2 regions of the Streptomyces sp. NPDC031445 genome follow, and region 1 is predicted to be linked to the other one. Evidence: riboswitches for the same ligand, from Rfam matches in the RefSeq annotation. Region 1 holds a riboswitch; the other holds the start of a gene.
What was found. A riboswitch is a leader RNA that binds a small molecule or an ion and turns the genes downstream of it on or off. The one in region 1 is predicted to bind ZMP and ZTP.

Region 1 (3,250 bases):
GAACTGGGTCATGCGGCTGGCCTCGCCGAAGCCGGTGAGGCAGTTCATGATCCAGGCGAGCTGGGCGTGCTCGGGGACGTGGCTCTGCACGAAGAGCGTGCAGCGGTCCGGGTCCAGTCCGGCGGCCAGCAGCTGGGCGGCGGCGAGCCGGGTGTTGGCGCGCAGCTCCCTCGGGTCCTGCGGGACCGTGATCGCGTGCAGGTCGACGACCATGTAGAACGCGTCGTGGGACTCCTGGAGGGCCACCCACTGGCGGACGGCGCCGAGGTAGTTGCCGAGGTGGAACGAGCCGGCGGTGGGCTGGATGCCGGACAGCACGCGGGGACGGTCAGCGGAAGCCATGCTGCCCATTCTCTCATCGGCCGGGGTGTCGTCGGCCCGAGAGGTGGGGGTGGTGCGGTGCGCGGGGCACTGCGGACCGGTCCCGGCCGGTCGCGCAGTTCCCCGCGCCCCTTTCGGGGCGCTTCAGCCGAGGTCGACCTCCGGGTAGAGGGGGAAGCCCGCGACCAGGTCCGTCGCCCGCTGGGAGATCTCCTGGGCCACCTTCTCGTCCAGGACGTGGGCCGCCTTGGAGGGGGCGCCGGACTTGGTGGTGCCCGGCTCGGTGGTGGTCAGGACGCGGTCGATCAGGCCCGCCACCTCGTCCATCTCCGCCGTGCCGAGGCCGCGGGTGGTGAGCGCCGGGGTGCCGATGCGGATGCCGGAGGTGTACCAGGCGCCGTTCGGGTCGGCCGGGATGGCGTTGCGGTTGGTGACGATGCCGGAGTCGAGCAGGGCGGCCTCGGCCTGGCGGCCGGTGAGGCCGTAGGAGGTGGCGACGTCGATCAGGCACAGGTGGTTGTCGGTGCCGCCGGTGACGAGGGTGGCGCCGCGGCGCGTCAGGCCCTCGGCGAGGGCGCGGGAGTTGTCCACGATGCGCTGGGCGTAGTCCTGGAAGGCGGGCTGCCGGGCCTCGGCCAGGGCGACGGCCTTGGCGGCCATGACGTGCGGGAGCGGGCCGCCGAGGACCATCGGGCAGCCGCGGTCCACCTGGTCCTTGAGGGAGTCGTCGCACAGGACCATGCCGCCGCGCGGGCCGCGCAGCGACTTGTGGGTGGTCGTGGTGACGATCTGGGCGTGCGGAACCGGGTCGAAGTCGCCGGTGAGGACCTTGCCCGCGACCAGGCCGGCGAAGTGCGCCATGTCGACCATGAGGGTGGCGCCGACCTCGTCGGCGATCTCCCGCATGATCCGGAAGTTCACCAGGCGGGGGTAGGCGGAGTAGCCGGCGACGATGATCAGCGGCTTGAACTCGCGGGCCTGGGCGCGCAGGGCCTCGTAGTCGATCAGGCCGGTGGCCGGGTCGGTGCCGTAGGAGCGCTGGTCGAACATCTTGCCGGAGATGTTCGGGCGGAAGCCGTGGGTGAGGTGGCCGCCGGCGTCCAGGGACATGCCCAGCATGCGCTGGTTGCCGAAGGCCTGGCGGAGCTCGGCCCAGTCGGCCTCGGTCAGGTCGTTGACCTGGCGGGCGCCGGTCTTCTCCAGGAAGGGCGCCTCGACGCGGTCGGCGAGGACGGCCCAGAAGGCGACCAGGTTGGCGTCGATGCCGGAGTGCGGCTGGACGTAGGCGTGGCGGGCGCCGAAGAGTTCGCGGGCGTGTTCGGCGGCGAGGGACTCGACGGTGTCGACGTTGCGGCAGCCGGCGTAGAAGCGGCGCCCGACGGTGCCCTCGGCGTACTTGTCGCTGAACCAGTTGCCCATCGCGAGCAGGGTCGCCGGGGAGGCGTAGTTCTCCGAGGCGATCAGCTTGAGCATCTCGCGCTGGTCGGTGACCTCCTGGCCGATGGCGTCGGCGACGCGCGGCTCGACGGCGCGGATCACGTCGAGGGCGGCACGGAAGGCGGTCGACTCGGTGGAGGGGGAGACGGAATTCTCGGGCATCGGGGACCTCCGGACGGTGTACGTACAGCGTTCACGTTCGGCCCAGGCGCACGGCACTCTTCCCGCTCGGGCCGCTCCCTGATGGTCCGTCCCATCCCAGCGCGCCAGTCACGGCCCGCTCGTCAGCCTACCGGGCGCGCCGCGCGGGGCAGGTCCCGCGTCCACCATGCGAGCGAGGATAAGAAGGAGGTCACCGTCGAGTCCGAGCCGTCCCCGGGAGAGGCCGTGACCGCTGCGAAGGACCTCATCGCCGCCGCCGGAGCGCACTGCGCGCCCACCTACGACCCGCTGCCGGTGGTGATCGCCAAGGGCGAGGGCGCGTGGCTGACGGACGTGGCGGGACGGCGCTATCTGGATCTGCTGGCCGGCTACTCGGCGCTGAACTTCGGGCACGGCAACCGGCGGCTGGCCGAGGCGGCACGGCGCCAGCTGGACCGGGTGACGCTGACCTCCCGCGCCTTCCACCACGACCGGTTCGCCGCGTTCTGCGCACAGCTCGCCGAGCTGTGCGGGATGGAGATGGTGCTGCCCATGAACACGGGGGCGGAGGCGGTGGAGAGCGCGGTGAAGACGGCCCGGAAGTGGGGGTACCGGGTGAAGGGGGTGCCCGCGGAGACGGCGGAGATCGTCGTGGCGGGCGGCAACTTCCACGGCCGTACGACGACGGTCATCAGCTTCTCCACTGATCCGGAGGCCCGTGCGGACTTCGGGCCGTACACCCCGGGCTTCGAGATCGTGCCGTACGGGGACCTGGCCGCGATGCGGTCGGCGCTGACGGAGAACACGGTCGCGGTGCTGCTGGAGCCGGTCCAGGGCGAGTCGGGGGTGATCGTGCCGCCGGCCGGTTATCTGGCCGGGGTGCGGGAGCTGACCCGCGAGCGGAACGTCCTCTTCGTCGCCGACGAGATCCAGTCGGGCCTGGGGCGCACCGGGCGGACCTTCGCGTGCGAGCACGAGGGGGTGGTGCCGGACGTGTACCTGCTGGGCAAGGCGCTGGGCGGCGGGATCGTGCCGGTGTCGGCCGTGGTGTCGAGCGCGGCGGTGCTCGGGGTGTACCGGCCGGGCGAGCACGGGTCGACGTTCGGCGGGAACCCGCTGGCCTGCGCGGTGGCGCTGGAGGTGATCGCGATGCTGCGGACCGGTGAGTACCAGGAGCGGGCGGCGCGGCTGGGCGAGCGGCTGCACGGCCTGCTGGGCGGGCTGCCCGGCGCGGGCGGGGCGACGGCGGTGCGGGGGCGGGGGCTGTGGGCCGGGGTGGACGTGTCCCCGGCGGTGGGCACCGGGCGGGAAGTCTGCGAGCGGCTGCTGGCCCGTGGGGTCCTGGTCAAGG
Region 2 (3,250 bases), on a different contig from region 1:
CCTGGACACCCCCCGGCTCCTCGACGCCGTCGCGACGCTGCTGGACCACTGGACGCTGGGCGCGCGCGAGTCCGCGGCACTGGTCAGGCTCCTCGCGGACGCCAAGGGGCTGCGGGCCGCGGGACAGGTGACCGACCGCCTCGGCCGCCCCGGGCAGGCCTACGTGTACGAGGGCGGGGGCGGCCGGCGGATGCTGATCCTCGACCCGCGCACCGGCACCGTCCTCGGCCTGGAGACCACCTTCACCCGCGACGCCCCCGAGTACGGCGTCAAGGCGGGGGACGTCATGGACTACAGCGCCTGGCTGCGCTGACCGGTGTCTGATACTGCCCGGCGATGCCCCACGGGCCACCGCCGGGCATCGCCGGACGATCCCGGGCGGCGGGTCGCCGGCAGGCCGCCGCGTCCGCCCGGTAGCGGAAGTCCGCCCCCGTGACCGTCACCGTGTGCCCGGAGGCCAGCGGCGGGGTCGCCTCCGCGCCCACCGACAGGGGCCGCACCTCCACCGAGGCCGTCCCGGTCCGGCCCGGGGTGTGCCGGACAGCCGGCGGGTCGGCGCCTGGCGCCTGCGGCCGCCCGGGTCGGCCCGGCCGTCTGGCGTGGGCGGGCGCCGGCTCTCGGTGGTCCTTGCCGTCCAGCGCGGCTCGGCCGCCGCCCGGTGCTGCTCGGCCCCGCCCACGGGCCGCCGCCGGGGCGTCGCCGGACGATCCCGGGGGGGCGGGTCGCTGGCAGGCGTTGCCGGGCAGCCGGCGGTGCCTCCTGCCGCCCGGGTCGGCCCGGCTGTCTGGCGTGGGCGGGCGCCGGCTCTCGGTGGTCCTTGCCGTCCAGCGCGGCTCGGCCGCCGCCCGGTGCTGCTCGGCCCCGCCCCCGGGCCACCGCCGGGCATCGCCGGACGACCCCGGGCGGTAGGTCACTGGCAGGCGTTGCCGGGCAGCCGGCGGTGCCTCCTGCCGCCCGGGTCGGCCCGGCCGTCTGGCGTCGGCGGGCGCCGCCTCTCGGTGGTCCCTGCCGTCCAGCGCGGCTCGGCCGCCGCCCGGTGCCGCCCCCCGGCAGGGATCCGTGCCGGCCCTACGCCCCCAGTTGCCGGGCGGCCGCCGTCACCGTTTGGTCCAGGAGCGTGGCGATCGTCATCGGGCCGACGCCGCCCGGTACCGGGGTGATCAGCGAGGCCCGTTCCACGGCCGAGTCGAAGTCGACGTCGCCGACGTTCCCCGGGTTGTAGCCCGCGTCGACGACGACCGCGCCCGGCTTGATGTCCTGCCCCCGGATCAGCCGCGGCCGGCCGACCGCGGCCACGACGATGTCGGCCTCGCGGACCACGGCCGAGAGCTCGCGGGTGCGCGAGTGGCAGTAGGTGACGGTCGCGTCCCGGGCGAGCAGCAGCATGCCCACCGGCTTGCCGAGGATCGCGCTGCGGCCGACCACCACGGCCCGCTTCCCGGCCGGGTCGACGCCGTACTCGTCGAGCAGCCGCAGGATGCCGCCCGGCGTGGCGGAGACGAAGCCCGGCAGCCCGAAGCTCATCGCGGCGAACGACGCGAAGGTGACACCGTCGACGTCCTTCTCGGGCGCGATCGCCTCGAACGCGGCCCGCTCGTCGACGTGGTCGCCCGCCGGGTGCTGGAGCAGGATGCCGTGCACCCCCGGATCGGCCGACAACTCCCGCAGCGTCGCGACGAGTTCACCGGTCGTGGTGGTCGCGGGCAGGGCGACGTGCCGGGACTCGATGCCGGCCTTGCGGCTGCGGTTCTGCTTCATCCGGACGTACGTCACGGACGCCGGGTCCTCGCCGACCAGTACGGTCGCCAGACACGGCCTGGTACCGGTGCGCTCGGTGAGAGCGGCGGCCCTCTGCGTGGTCTCCTCGACGATGCGGCGGGCGGGCGCGGTGCCGTCCATCAGACGGGCCTGGGTCATGCTGCACACTCCTGGGCTGGATCGGCTCTCCTCGCCCAGGCGCGCGGCAGCCAGTGCGGACCGCTCCCCGGTGGTACTCCACCTCAGCGCCAGTCACGGCCCGCGTACAGCGTAACCGAGGGTGCGTACGGCCTCCCGGCCCGCGACCCCGCTCGGCCTCCTTCCCGCTCCCGCCGTACCCGGCCGGGGCTACTCGTCCCAGGCCTGGATGATCAGCTGATCCGAGATCTTGCCGTCCCGCAGGGTGACCATCGACTCGGCGAGGACCCGGGTGCCGTCCCCATACTCGCAGGACTCGCAGTAGGCCGCGTGGTCGCCCTGGACGACGCACCGGTCCAGCCTGTGTGTCATGTCGCGGCTGTAGACGTCGTCCAGCAGTTCGGCGATCTGGCTTCGGCCGTGCAGGACCGTGGGGTGACTGGGCTGGTTGTTGCGGTCGACGATGCGGATCTCCGCGTCGTCCGCGTAGAGCGACAGAAGGTTGTTGCCGGTGTTGCCCTCGACGGCCCGGCGCAGTGTGTCGGTGTCGAAGGCGGACCCCGCCGAGGTACCCATGGTGACCTCCTTCACGTGCCCGTGTGGTCCAGGCGCCGTGCGGTCCGGCCAGGAGCGGGCCGCACGGGCCCACCTCCGAGACTCCTCCGCCCGGACGGCCCCGGCAAGCCCGGCCGCGCGCTCCACCTCACGGGTGAGCGCGGCCCGCCGCCCGTGTCCGCCCGGGGCCCGGCGCCGTTGCTGAGGGCATGATCTCAACACGACGTATCGCCGCCGCCGTCGGTCTGGCCGCCGGGATCGCCGGCCTCGCCGTACCCCAGGCGAACGCGGCAGGAACGGGCGCACCGCTCGTCGGGAAGCTCGGCGCGCTGAGCACGCTCGACTCGCTCGCCGTCAGTGACCTCCCGGCGGAGCAGCGGGGCCGGGTGCCGCGGGTCACCGAACAGGTGCAGGAGCTGAAGCACCTCCAGGAGCTGAACCAGCTCAGCCAGGTGGAGCAGGCCCTCGCGCCCGCCGCGCCGCTGCTCGGTCTGGCCGGCGCCATCCACTGATCCCGCCCGCCGGCACGAGGGCCGTCCCGCCGGGGCGGCCCTCGCCGCTGCCCGGGCCCGCCGGGCGATGCCCGCGCGCCGGTCCGGGAAGATCCAACAACCTCCTCGTGGTCCGCCCCGCTACCGGCCCGCTACCGATCGGTCCCGCGTAGTGTCGGTGGCGAAGGCAAACGAAGGAAGGAACCAGACCATGGCGCAGGAAGTCCGCGGCGTGATCGCACCGGGCAAGGACGAGGCCGTACGGGTCGAGACGATCGTGGTGCCGGACCCGGGGCCCGGCGAGGCCG

Region 2: another riboswitch for ZMP and ZTP. It lies ahead of ACZ5DC_RS19395 (bifunctional 5,10-methylenetetrahydrofolate dehydrogenase/5,10-methenyltetrahydrofolate cyclohydrolase); the one in region 1 lies ahead of ACZ5DC_RS14125 (glycine hydroxymethyltransferase).

Annotation. Positions count from the first base shown of each region.
Region 1 is NZ_JBVIJO010000004.1:304,832-308,081, reverse strand. It holds gene trpS (tryptophan--tRNA ligase) at 1-351, opposite strand, end outside; gene ACZ5DC_RS14125 (glycine hydroxymethyltransferase) at 466-1,920, opposite strand; ZMP/ZTP riboswitch at 1,954-2,042, opposite strand; gene rocD (ornithine--oxo-acid transaminase) at 2,146-3,250, shown strand, end outside.
Region 2 is NZ_JBVIJO010000007.1:1,724-4,973, forward strand. It holds gene ACZ5DC_RS19390 (CU044_5270 family protein) at 1-313, shown strand, start outside; gene ACZ5DC_RS19395 (bifunctional 5,10-methylenetetrahydrofolate dehydrogenase/5,10-methenyltetrahydrofolate cyclohydrolase) at 1,069-1,917, opposite strand; ZMP/ZTP riboswitch at 1,944-2,024, opposite strand; gene ACZ5DC_RS19400 (nuclear transport factor 2 family protein) at 2,107-2,472, opposite strand; gene ACZ5DC_RS19405 (hypothetical protein) at 2,661-2,963, shown strand; gene ACZ5DC_RS19410 (S-(hydroxymethyl)mycothiol dehydrogenase) at 3,154-3,250, shown strand, end outside.